DNA from 4 places in the Pseudoalteromonas sp. 78C3 genome. Region 4 is predicted to be linked to each of the others. Evidence: predicted binding sites of a transcription regulator. Region 4 holds the regulator's gene; each other region holds the start of a gene.
What was found. The regulator sigma-54, encoded in region 4, starts transcription at its own class of promoters, with help from an activator protein. The targets are predictions, from matches to a motif close to GTTGGCACGNNNNTNGNNT.
Positions count from the first base shown of each region.

Region 1 (3,184 bases), on a different contig from region 4:
ACTACAATTTACAAATAACTCACTTGATTTAGCAATCACTGGTGAAGGTTATTTTGCGATGACCGACGATTTATCTTCGCAAGATTTAACATATACACGTGCAGGTGCATTTAAGCTTAACCAAGATAACTTTATGGTTGACGCAAAAGGTAACTTTTTACAAGCATTCCCAGTTGATTCATCTACAGGTGATACAACGTCGGTAAGTTTGAGCACAACTGATCCAATTCAAATCCCTGATTCGTCTGGTTCACCTCGCGCAACAGAAAATGTATTTTTGTCGTTTAACTTAGATGCAACGGCGGATCCAACAGGTCTAGATTTTGACCCTGCTTCTAGTGGTACTTATAACTCATCTACGTCAACAACGGTATATGATTCACTAGGTGAACCACATATTTTACAATACTTTTTTGCTAAAGAAGATGATGCCGCAGCAGGTGGTACAGATAACAGTTGGGAAGTATACGCAACACTCGATGGCAAAGTAGTTGATGGCACAACTGGTGGAGAACAAACAACGACACCTTATACACCACTAACTACCCTAGGTTTTAACTCAAGTGGTTTACCATCAACAACAGGTGGTGTGGCAAATACAAATACAACCACTTTTGATGAAATACTACTGCCAGCGGGTTCTGGTGCTGGTTTATCAACATTACTAGACAATGGTGCAACTTTCCCAGGTACTGGTATTGAGCTTAACTGGCGCGACGAAAATAACACGGCAGGACGTATCCCAACTCAGTATTCAAGTGGTTTTGAAGTAAAAGCACTCGATCAAGATGGTTCAACGGTAGGCCGTTTAGCCGGAATTGATATAGGCACAGACGGTAAAATTGTCGCTTCTTACAGTAATGGTGACTCAACATTTTTAGGCCAAGTGGCTATGGTACGTTTTCCAAATTCACAAGGGTTATCACAAGTGGGTGATACAAGCTGGAAGCAAAGTATTGATTCAGGTGAACCTGTAGCGGGTGAAGCTGGTTCGGGTACATTTGGTGGAATTAACTCATCAGCGCTTGAGCAATCAAATACAAACCTTACTAATGAACTAGTAGACTTAATTACTGCACAGCGTAATTACCAAGCAAACTCACGTGCGCTTGAAGTTAACTCAACTATTCAGCAAAGTATTTTGCAGATTCGATAAGCTAAACCCCATTAAATATATTAGGCTGCATTTTTGCAGCCTTTTTTATAAGTCCTCTTTGCAAGCCCTTCTAAATACCTCTCAATGTTGCGTCAAATTTAATCTGGCATCTATTTTGCATTTGTAAGTTCAGAGATTTTTTATGTGAGTCGATACTATGGACAAAATGGTCTACATTGCGGCCTCTGGCGCTAAGCAAAGCCTACAAGGGCTTGCTTTAAAAGCCAATAATTTGGCAAATGCAAATACAACGGGTTTTAAAGCTGACTTTGCGCAAGCACGTTCTATGCAAGCGTTTGGCGAAGGTTTGCCTACACGTGTATTTTCAATGCAAGAGCGTCCGGGTTCAAACATGGTATCGGGGGGCATTGTTCAAACCGGGCGAGACTTAGATATCGCGATGAGCGATAACGCATGGCTTGCAGTGCAAGATGCCTCCGGTAATGAAGCTTATACAAAAGTGGGTACGTTAAACATTACTGCTCAAGGCATGCTCGTAACCAGCCACGGTCGTCAAGTTATTGGCGAAGGGGGACCTGTTATTTTACCCGTTCCAGTCGAAAAAATAGGGTTTAGCCAAGATGGCGCTATTCAAGTTCGACCGCAAGGCGCTCCCGCTAACTTTTTAGAAGAAATAGACACGCTTAGAGTGGTAGAAGCAAATAGCTCACAGCTCGAAAAAGGTAACGATGGTTTATTTAGACCAAAAGCAAATGTAACAGTAGATACCTCTGCCAATGTAAAAGTTTTAAGTGGTTCGCTTGAAATGTCAAATGTGAACCCTGTTCACGAAATGGTCGACATGATAAGCCACCAGCGCCAATTTGAATTACAAGTGAAATTAATGAAAACAGCTGAAGAAATTGACGAGCGTCAAGATCAGTTATTACGCATAGTTTAACTTTAAAATGAGGACACGATTATGAATCCAGCATTGTGGATCAGTAAAACTGGGCTAGACGCTCAACAAACCGATATATCGGTTATCTCAAATAACTTAGCGAATGCGAGTACTGTAGGTTACAAAAAAAGCCGCGCTATATTTGAAGATTTACTTTATCAAAATATTAATCAACCAGGTGGTCGTTCATCGCAAGATACCGAAATGCCATCGGGCCTAATGCTAGGTGCGGGTGCTAAAGTTGTAGCTAACCAAAAAGAGTTTACGCAAGGCAACATGTTGACCACCGAAAACTCACTAGATTGGATGATTTCTGGTGAAGGTTTTTTTGAAGTACTGCAACCAGATGGCAATATTGCTTACTCGCGCAACGGTCAGTTTACTACTGATGGCGATGGCCGAATTGTAACATCGGGCGCTGGTTATGTTATTCAGCCAGAAATGAATGTACCTGATGATGCGCAATCAATTACGGTTTCGCAAGACGGCGAAGTATCTGTGCGTGTTGCAGGTCAAGCCGATAACGTGGTCATTGGTCAGCTGACTATTAGTGACTTTATTAATCCGTCGGGTCTTGAGCCAATCGGTCAAAATCTTTATACCGAAACCGCTGTAAGTGGTGCGCCGGTACAAGGTAACCCGGGTGTTGAAGGGTTAGGTAGCATTATTCAAGGCTCACTCGAAACTTCAAACGTAAATGTAACTGAAGAGCTAGTAAATCTAATAGAAACTCAGCGTATTTACGAAATGAACTCAAAAGTAATTTCGGCCGTTGACGAAATGATGAGTTATATCAATCAACAGCTTTAATAGAGTAGGGGGAATTATGCGTAATATTATTTTATTTACAGCGGGCACATTATTTTTAAGTGGCTGTATGTCTACGCAAAATAGTGAAGTAGTGCAGGACGACCCTTACTACGCACCTATGTACCCCGAGCCTATTTTAGAGCCGCTGGTAGCCACAGGTTCATTGTTTAATACTCATACATCAAACGACTTATATTCTGATAAAAAAGCGCTACGTACTGGCGATATAATTACGGTTAAATTGCAAGAGTCTACTCAAGCAACAAAAGCCGCTAAAACAGAAACAGACAAAGAAACCGACGCAAGCTTAGACCCCG
Region 1 is NZ_PJAV01000070.1:7,831-11,014, reverse strand. It holds gene flgE (flagellar hook protein FlgE) at 1-1,156, shown strand, start outside; gene CXF76_RS00960 (flagellar basal body rod protein FlgF) at 1,314-2,057, shown strand; gene flgG (flagellar basal-body rod protein FlgG) at 2,079-2,867, shown strand; gene flgH (flagellar basal body L-ring protein FlgH) at 2,884-3,184, shown strand, end outside.
Region 1: the regulator sigma-54 is predicted to act here: its motif matches at 1,259-1,277, upstream of CXF76_RS00960 (flagellar basal body rod protein FlgF).

Region 2 (3,184 bases), on a different contig from region 4:
TCTAAACTAGAGGGTTCATTATGAGTAACACTATTTTAGTTGTCGAAGATGACGCAGGGCTTCGTGAAGCCTTAATAGATACCCTTGAAATGTCGGGTATTGAATGTGTTGCAGCCAACAGTGCTGAGCAAGCAATGTTACTGCTTAAAAAAGATCAATTTTCGCTTGTTGTAAGCGACGTGCAAATGGGCGCAATGAGTGGACTTGATTTACTACGCAGTATTAAATTAAACCACCCTGATTTACCTGTATTGATGATGACGGCGTACGCCACAATTGACGATGCGGTAGAAGCCATGCGCCTAGGTGCAATTGACTACATGGCTAAACCATTTGCACCTGAAGTGCTGTTAAATATGGTGAGCCGTTATTTGCCTGAAAAAGCAAAAGAAACCGACGGACCTATTGTTGCCGACCCAACTAGTATTCAATTATTGGAGCTTGCGAGTAAAGTAGCACGCTCTGATGCAAGTGTAATGGTACTTGGCCCAAGTGGTTCAGGTAAGGAAGTACTCGCTCGTTATATTCATGATAAGTCGAGTCGTTGTAATGAGCCTTTTGTAGCGATTAACTGCGCGGCTATTCCTGAAAACATGCTCGAAGCCACTTTATTTGGTTACGAAAAAGGGGCTTTTACAGGCGCGATTCAAGCATGTCCGGGTAAGTTTGAGCAAGCACAGGGCGGCACTATTTTACTTGATGAAATTACTGAGATGGACTTAGGGCTACAAGCTAAGCTGTTACGCGTACTGCAAGAGCGTGAAGTTGAGCGTTTAGGGGGTCGTAAAACAATTCAGCTCGATGTACGTATTTTGGCAACCAGTAATCGTGATTTAAAAGAAGCCGTGTCTGAAAATCAGTTTAGAGAAGATTTATATTACAGGCTTAATGTTTTTCCACTTATGTGGCGACCATTGTGCCAACGCCCTGGCGATATTATTGTATTGGCTAAGCATTTAATTGAGCGCCATATAAGTAAAAGCAAAGAGCCTATGGCGTATTTAGATAAAGCTGCCGAGCAAAAGTTACTGGCTCACGCGTGGCCTGGTAATGTGCGCGAGCTTGATAACGTTATACAGCGTGCACTTATACTGCGAAGTGGCGATACAATAAACGAGCATGCTATTTTTATCGAAAACTTAGTATCTAATAATTTTGTTATGGAGCCTTCATTGGCACCAGCGCAAACAGTATCGCCAACAGAATTAGCTCACGCAGATAAAGGCGTTGATAAAAGCACGCTAAGCTCCGCATATTATGATGAAAAATTGCATGCCGAGGATGAGCCTAAACAAGGTTTACTTGCGGCAGATACCGGTAGCTATAAAGATGAGCTTAAAGACAAAGAGCATCGCATTATTTTAGAAACCCTTGCACGTTGCCAAGGTAAGCGTAAAGACGTTGCCGAAACATTGGGCATAAGCCCGCGCACTCTACGTTATAAACTAGCGCAAATGCGCGATTTAGGTATTTCACTTCCTGCATAACCTCCTATAAACCCTAAGTTTGCAGTGCAAGCTTAGGGTCGTCAAAACTCTGACTAACACAAACTAAAGTTAACCTATTGTATTTTAATGATTAATTATTTGGCATGCTTTGTGCTTTATTACTTGTAAGAGTTCACTGCGTGTCAGAGATAAATTATGAAAATTCAAAACAGTGCTGTATTTCAAGAAATGCAATCAATGGCTTTAGAAGCCGGCCGTAATAATCAAATAAATAAATTGCCGACTCAAGTTCAACCTACTTCTACTTCCCAGTTTGGCGACATGCTAAGTGATGCACTAAATTCAGTGCACGGATTACAACAAGATGCCGCGCAAAAAGTAACAGCAGTTGAGATGGGTGATCGAAGTGTATCGCTTGCTGAAGCGATGATTGCTTCTCAAAAATCGTCAGTTGCTTTTGAGGCTACAGTACAGGTTCGTAATAAACTTGTTGAAGCTTATAAAGAAATCATGAACATGCCTGTTTAATTAGGTAGTGGAGAATTATTGTGGCGCAATCTAACCAATCTACAGACCTAGCACTTGCTGGTGGCGGTATTGACCAAAGTGGTGGTGATGATCAACAAGAACAAAAGTCAGGCTACTTAAGTGCTTTAAATGGTGTTGATGTATTGCGCCAAGTAACATTGGTTATAGCATTGGCTATTTGTTTAGCTATCGCGATTTTTATTATTATTTGGGCTCGTCAGCCAGATATGCGCCCGTTAGGCAAAATGCAAACTGAAGAGCTTATTCAAACGCTCGACTTTTTAGATGCGCAACAAATTGAATATCAACTAGATGGCAACGTTGTATCGGTTGATGAAAGCGAATACCAAAACATTAAGCTACTAATGACCCGCGAAGGGTTAGAGCAAGGGCCAGCGTCGGGCTCTGACATAATTATGCAAGATATGGGCTTTGGTGTAAGCCAACGCTTAGAGCGCGAACGCCTAAAACATGGTCGAGAACAGCAGTTAGCACGCACCATTGAAGAACTTAACAACATTACTCGCGCTAAAGTATTGTTAGCCATTCCTAAAGAAAACGTATTTGCCCGCAGAGAGAAAAAACCATCAGCAACTGTTGTATTAACGCTTAAGCGTGGCCGCTCACTTGACCGTGAAGAAGTAGATTCTGTTGTTGATATGATTGCTTCAGCAGTACAGGGTTTAGAGCCTATGCGAGTTACTGTTACCGATCAAAATGGTCGATTACTAAATTCAGGTTCGCAAAGCTCATTAGCAGCACGCTCTCGTAAAGAATACGATTTAGAACGTAAGCGCGAACAAGAGTATCTTGAAAAAATAGACAGTATTTTAATACCGGTTGTTGGGCTTGCAAACTATACAGCTCAAGTTGATTTGAGTATGGACTTTAGCTCGATTGAGGAAACTCAAAAGCGTTATAACCCAGACCTACCAGCGGTTAGAAGCGAAACCACATTTGAAGAAAATAACATTGGCGGCCTAGCTGTTGGTATTCCAGGTGCGCTTACAAATCAGCCACCGTTAAATTCGAACATTCCTGAGGTTGCGGGGCAAGGTGGTGCAGGCACAGCTACGTCACCAACACGCAGCCACAAAGAAGCCACACGTAATTATGAACTCGACACTACAATTTCTCATAAGCGCCAGCAAAGTGGTGTAATACGTAGGATAAGCGTATCAGTTGCTGTTGACTACATTGCTAAAGTG
Region 2 is NZ_PJAV01000128.1:2,103-5,286, forward strand. It holds gene CXF76_RS06620 (sensor histidine kinase) at 1-24, shown strand, start outside; gene CXF76_RS06625 (sigma-54-dependent transcriptional regulator) at 21-1,487, shown strand; gene fliE (flagellar hook-basal body complex protein FliE) at 1,644-1,976, shown strand; gene fliF (flagellar basal-body MS-ring/collar protein FliF) at 1,997-3,184, shown strand, end outside.
Region 2: the regulator sigma-54 is predicted to act here: its motif matches at 1,586-1,604, upstream of fliE (flagellar hook-basal body complex protein FliE).

Region 3 (3,184 bases), on a different contig from region 4:
TTCGTTTGGTAGACTACATCAAAAGCATTCGTGAACAGTCTCTTAAAGATATGATTCCTGAAGACTTACTTGCGTTTAGCGGTAAGCACATGGCATCACTTGATCCAAGCACATACAACTTTGACGTTGAATGGTTTGCATCTACAAAGAGTGCAAAGAGCTTCCATCAAATGCTTGGTGATTTACCAGGTGCTTTTGACGATGCACTAGTGAATATTCCACTTGAAGGTGATATTACTCAATACGAATATCAACAATTTGTTGCTGCTTATTCAAAAATATTCACCGACAACAACGAAAAACCAACACTTGCGCCTGCAACACGACTGCTTGCAATGCGTCGCCCTGATTTATTTACTCCGATTACAAATAATCGATTAGATGCATTATGTGGTGCCCTTGGTGTTTCTAAACTTAAAAATAGTGATTTTGAGCGTTACTGGCAAGATATCGTAAAAGGTATTCAAGCTATGTCATGGTACAAAATGGCTAAACCTAGTAATGAGTTAGAAGAACAATTGGTTGCTATTAAAGCATTAATTCCATGTTTCTTTCACTACGCTGATGCTAAAACACCAGATAACTCTAACTACATTAAACTGCTAACCAAGCCTAAACGTACTACAACTACAACAGGTAAAACTCAGCGTAGAGGTAAAGAGTCTGCAGAAATTCTAGTAGACCGTGCACTTGCTGCTGACGATATTCCTGAGCATATTCGCAGTAAACGTGATTCAATTGTGAGTGAAGTACAAAAAGGTCGCAGCGTAAACGAAACAATTAGCCTTATGCGCACTATATTCGGTTAAAATCTTCTAATTTAGCCGTACTTTTATGGTGCGGCTAGGTTAATTTATGCACCAGCAATGTGCGCAACATCTTCCTTCATGTTATATCCCCATCCTATTCATAAAATTCAAGCTCATGTTTTTAATAAATAAAAAATAATTTTTAATAAAAAATAATGAAGCTGGCACATACAGTGCAATTATCCCGTTAGTTAAACAATAAAAAGCCGTCAGCCTAAAGGTTCCGATTACATAATAAAAACCTTGGCGAGCAAAAATCATATAACGGGAAATGGACATGCTAAAACTAAAAAAAACAATCGCTATCAGTGCTATAGCATTAATGGGCGCAACATCTTTAACGTCAACAGCCGTACATGCTGAAGTAACTGCTAATGCAGCGGCAACATCAAACTACTTATGGCGTGGTCAAGAGCAAACTGGGGGCGATGCAGCTATTTCAGGCGGTATTGATTACGCCAATGAATCGGGCTTTTATGCAGGTACTTGGGCTTCAAATGCATCGTGGGCAGATGAAATGACCTATGAGCTTGATTTATATGCAGGCTTTGGTGGCGACATTAACGAAAGCGTTAGCTACGATGTTGGCTATATTTATTACGCTTACCCAGATGCCGCTTCTGAAGCTGACGCAGATTTCTCTGAAATTTACGGTAGCATTAGTGTAGAAGGTTTTACATTTGGTGCTTCAGTACTTGCAACATCAGCTGCAAGTGGTGATGGTACAGACTTTGGTGATTCACTTTACCTGACAGCTGACTACGGTTTTGCTGTTGGCAGTAACGGCACTGAAATGGCACTTCACTTAGGCCATTACTCTGGTGATTTTATTGGCGATGACAATATTCTAGATTACGGTGTATCAATTTCGAAAGACGGTTTTACTTTTGGTTTGTCTGATACAGATATGGATGATTCAGATATTAAAGCTTACGTTGCTTATTCTGTAGACTTTAATTTATAAGAAAGAATGTGTTACTTGCTGCAACACGAAGGGCCTTTTGGCCCTTTTCTCGTTTTTGAATAAGACCCCTCACACCTGTTAACAAACCGTTACAATTGAATGAAAACAATACATACTTTTTCCTTTATTCTATAACTTAGTCACTGGGCATTTATAACTGCCTAGCCATAAAATAGGTATAAAGGAATAATAATGAAATCACCTAACGCTTTTAGCGCCCTACTCGATATTTATATAAATCCTAGTAAAGCTTTCAATGGTGTTGAACACGCCAAGGGTTGGTCATGGTTAGCATTTATATGTATTACCCTTGCTAGTATCGCTAGTGTTTATATTTTTTACTCTAGTGTTGATATGCAGTTTTTGATTAATGAGCAAGTAGCAGCATCAAGTATAGATGCAACAATTGGCGAGCAAAAAGCAATTCGTCAAAGTATAGAGCTAAATGCAGAAAACCAAATTTGGTTTGCTCTGTTTGGCAGCGTAATGGGGCTAGCTATTATGAATGCACTCATGGCACTTTATTATATGCTTGTGGCTAAACAAGATCCTGAATCAGAACATAGCTACGGAGCTTGGTATGGATTCTCTACCTGGACAATGATGCCAGTTGTTATTTCAAGCCTAGGCACAATTGCTCTTGTACTAAGTGCAAGTACAGATCAAATATCTCAACAAGCCGTATTTAGCTACGCATCTATTAACCAATTAATAATAGGACTTGAAATTGGCCATCCTTTTTATAGCTTATTAGAATCAATAAACTTATTTAGCTTTTGGAGCATTGCGCTGGGAATGATCGGCTTAAAATGCTGGACTAATTTTTCAACTAACAAAGCACTCCTATTCTCTGCACTTCCTTCAATCATTATTTTTGGTATTTGGGCAGTCATTGCAGCAATGTAACCACTAGATGGGGGTATGTATTGCCTCCGCATTACTTAATTCACGGATAGATAAAAATGAAAAAAGCAATAATCATCACACTCGCTGTAGGCGCATTTATAGCCCTAATTGTGTCAAAGCAAATTTCTGGCGATGAAAAACAAGCCGAAGTAAATATTGCTCAAGTAGAGCTAGGCGACATTGCTGACTCAATAATGGCTTCAGGTAATTTAGTTTTTAATACACAAGTGCAATTACGCTCTGAAGTGACAGGCCGAGTAGATAAAATATTTGTTCAAGAAGGCCAAGGAGTGAAACAAGGCGATATGTTAATGCGCCTTGATACAACCGCTTTTGAATCTGAAGTTACCCGTAGTAAAGCAATCCTTCGCGCCACAGAGATTGAAATTAAACATAGTAGAACACGCCTTACTAATCTAGAGCGACAACTTAAAAGACAAAAAGACTTATACGATGTCGGTTTAGGTAATCAAGAGAGCTACGAGAATATTGAAAGCGCACGCGA
Region 3 is NZ_PJAV01000134.1:21,999-25,182, reverse strand. It holds gene CXF76_RS07910 (hypothetical protein) at 1-809, shown strand, start outside; gene CXF76_RS07900 (TorF family putative porin) at 1,087-1,773, shown strand; gene CXF76_RS07895 (YIP1 family protein) at 1,966-2,679, shown strand; gene CXF76_RS07890 (efflux RND transporter periplasmic adaptor subunit) at 2,736-3,184, shown strand, end outside.
Region 3: the regulator sigma-54 is predicted to act here: its motif matches at 970-988, upstream of CXF76_RS07900 (TorF family putative porin).

Region 4 (3,184 bases):
TTATCTACGCAATAATAACCTAAATCTTCTACAATGCGTAAAGCAACCGACTTTCCAGAACCAGAACGGCCGCTTATGATAATTAACTCCATTTAACACCCTTTATAAAACTATGATTGATTGATAATAACTTGGTAAAGCTCAGTATCTGATTTTGCACTGCGTAACTGTTTACAAAAATCTTTGTTGTTTAGTTTATCAGCAATGGTTGCTAGAGTCTTTAAGTGCTGCTGGTTATCGCCATCTGGTACGATGAGTGCGACGAAAATATCAACAGGGCGATTATCGATTGCATCAAAATTTATTGGAGTTTCGCTAACGAGTACTAAAGCCAAAGGCTCTTCTGCACCGCTCATTCTTCCATGAGGAATGGCAATGCCACGCCCTATACCTGTACTACCCAATTTTTCTCTGCTCATTAAAGCATTAAGAATATCTTGTTGCGGTAAATACGGAAGTTTGTCGTGAGCAAGTTCGCTAATGAACTCTAAAATTCTTTTTTTGCTATTAAAAAGGACCGCAGCTTTGCTGCAGTCCTGGCATATAAGTGAGCTTAATTTCATCATATTAGTGTCGAGCAAGCTTCTCTTTGTGTTTAATTACTTGTCGATCGAGCTTGTCGATCAACGAGTCAATGGCGGCATACATATCTTGATGTTCTGTAGAGGCAAATAACTCAGCACCGCTTACGTGTATGGTGGCTTCTGCTTTTTGATTTAATTTTTCTACATCGAGAATGACATGAACATTATTAATATGATCAGAGTGTCTTTCTAGCTTCGCAAATTTGGTATTAATATAGTCTCTTAGTGAATCGGTTAATTCTACGTGACGACCAGTTAAGTTTAGTTGCATAAGCATTACCCTCTTTTTTTGCGTCTTAAATCAAACTTTTACGTTGATTTGACGGTGGAATAGCCAGAGATTCGCGGTATTTTGCGATTGTACGTCTCGCTACTTTAATTCCTTGCTCAGCCAATATATCCGCTATTTTGCTATCACTCAATGGTTTTGCTGAGTTTTCTGCTGCGATTAATTTTCGGATAAGCGCACGGATTGCTGTAGATGAACATTCACCACCGTTTTCGGTGCTTACATGGCTTGAGAAAAAGTATTTAAGCTCAAATATACCACGGGGTGTGTGCATATACTTTTGGGTTGTTACGCGCGAAATTGTTGATTCGTGCATTTCTACCATTTCAGCAACATCATTTAAAACCATTGGTTTCATGGCTTCAGGACCGTGTTCAAAAAAGCCTTGTTGTTGCTTAACAATACAATTTGTTACTTTTAATAGCGTGTCGTTTCTACTTTCTAAGCTTTTAATAAACCATTTAGCTTCTTGTAAATGCGAGCGAATAAACTGGCTGTCACCACTGGATTTTACAGTGCGAGACATTGCCGCGTATTGGCTATTAACACGAATTTTAGGCATGCTGTCTGGGTTTAACTCAACAACCCAGCGGCCTTTAATTTTTTTAACTGACACATCAGGAATAACATACTCAGATTCTTCTCTTACAATAGTATCTGCAGGTTTAGGGCTTAGAGTATGTATTAATGTCATTACTTCTTTAAGCTCTTCTTCTTTGAGCTTAGTTTTCTTCATTAATGTACGATAGTCACGAGCAGCTAATAAATCAATATGCTCGGTTAAAATCATTTTTGTTTCATTAATGTAAGGTGTTTCTTTATCAAACTGGTTAAGCTGAATACATAAACACTCTTGTAGGCTACGCGCAGCAATACCAACAGGATCAAACAGTTGGATGCGTTTTAATACAGCTTCAATTTCATCAAGTTCGACTTCGTTATCATCTTCGTTTTCTTGATTGAAGCTTTCTAAAATCTCTTCGCAGCTTAGTGTTAAAATACCTGAATCATCGACGGCTTCTACAATAGCAATAGCAATCGCTTCGTCTGTAGGGCTAAATGGCGTTAGTTGTAACTGCCACATTAAATACTCATGGAGCGTTTCAGTAGAGGCGCCTTGGTATATTGATTCGTCTTCAGGCATCGGACCCGATGATGCTGCTGGGGCGGCACTCATGTACTCATCCCAACTAACATCCATAGCCATGTCGTCACTTAGCGTGTCTTTTGCAAGTGCTTCACCACTATCTTGTTCGTATTCGCTTGGAGCATCATCGGCAGATGCGCTAACAGTTATGTCATCTGTATCTGCTTTTTGCTCGTTTTTACCAGCAGCGTCTTCTGAATAGTCTGCTTCTTCAACCTCTAATAGCGGGTTGCTGTCGAGAGCTTCTTGTATTTCTTGCTGGAGATCCAATGTACTGAGTTGCAACAAACGAATAGCTTGTTGCAACTGTGGAGTCATTGTAAGTTGCTGGCCCATGCGCAGCTGTAGTGATTGCCTCATGTATCTCTAACAATCCTTTTATGTTGTTATAATTAATACTAGCAGATGCTTAAAGACATGGCGTAAATGTTACAGCCTAAATTGCTCGCCTAAGTAAACATCGCGTACTGTTTTATCATTTAATACGTGTTCTGGAGTACCTGATGCAATCAGCTCCCCATGAGAAACAATGTAGGCTTTTTCACAAACATCAAGGGTTTCTCTTACGTTATGATCGGTAATTAATACACCAATCCCACGATTTTTAAGATGTTCTATTATTTTCTTTATATCTAATACCGAAATCGGGTCAACACCTGCAAATGGTTCATCCAGTAATATAAATTTAGGATCTGCTGCCAGCGCACGTGCTATTTCCACACGACGACGTTCGCCACCCGACAACGCCATACCTTGGCTATCACGAATGTGTTGTATGCTAAATTCATCTAATAATTTATCGAGAGTGTCTTCTCTAGCTTGTTTATTTAACTCTTTGCGCGTTTCTAAAATGGCCATTAAGTTTTGATAAACAGTCAGCTTTCTGAATATTGAAGACTCTTGCGGTAAGTAGCCAATGCCTAATCTAGCACGACTATGCATAGGTAAAAGAGTAATATCGTTATCGTCTATCGATATTTTACCTTTGTCGCTAGGTACAAGTCCTACTATCATATAAAACGTGGTGGTTTTACCTGCGCCGTTAGGGCCAAGTAAGCCAACAATACTGCCAGCTTTGACTTCAAGGCCGACGTTTTTTACAACTTCACGGCCTTTATAGCTCTTTGCTAATAGCTCTGCTTTTAATGTGCTCATGGTTGACCT
Region 4 is NZ_PJAV01000145.1:23,183-26,366, reverse strand. It holds gene rapZ (RNase adapter RapZ) at 1-92, opposite strand, end outside; gene ptsN (PTS IIA-like nitrogen regulatory protein PtsN) at 111-563, opposite strand; gene hpf (ribosome hibernation promoting factor) at 568-855, opposite strand; gene CXF76_RS10575 (RNA polymerase factor sigma-54) at 881-2,380, opposite strand; gene lptB (LPS export ABC transporter ATP-binding protein) at 2,450-3,175, opposite strand; gene lptA (lipopolysaccharide transport periplasmic protein LptA) at 3,172-3,184, opposite strand, start outside.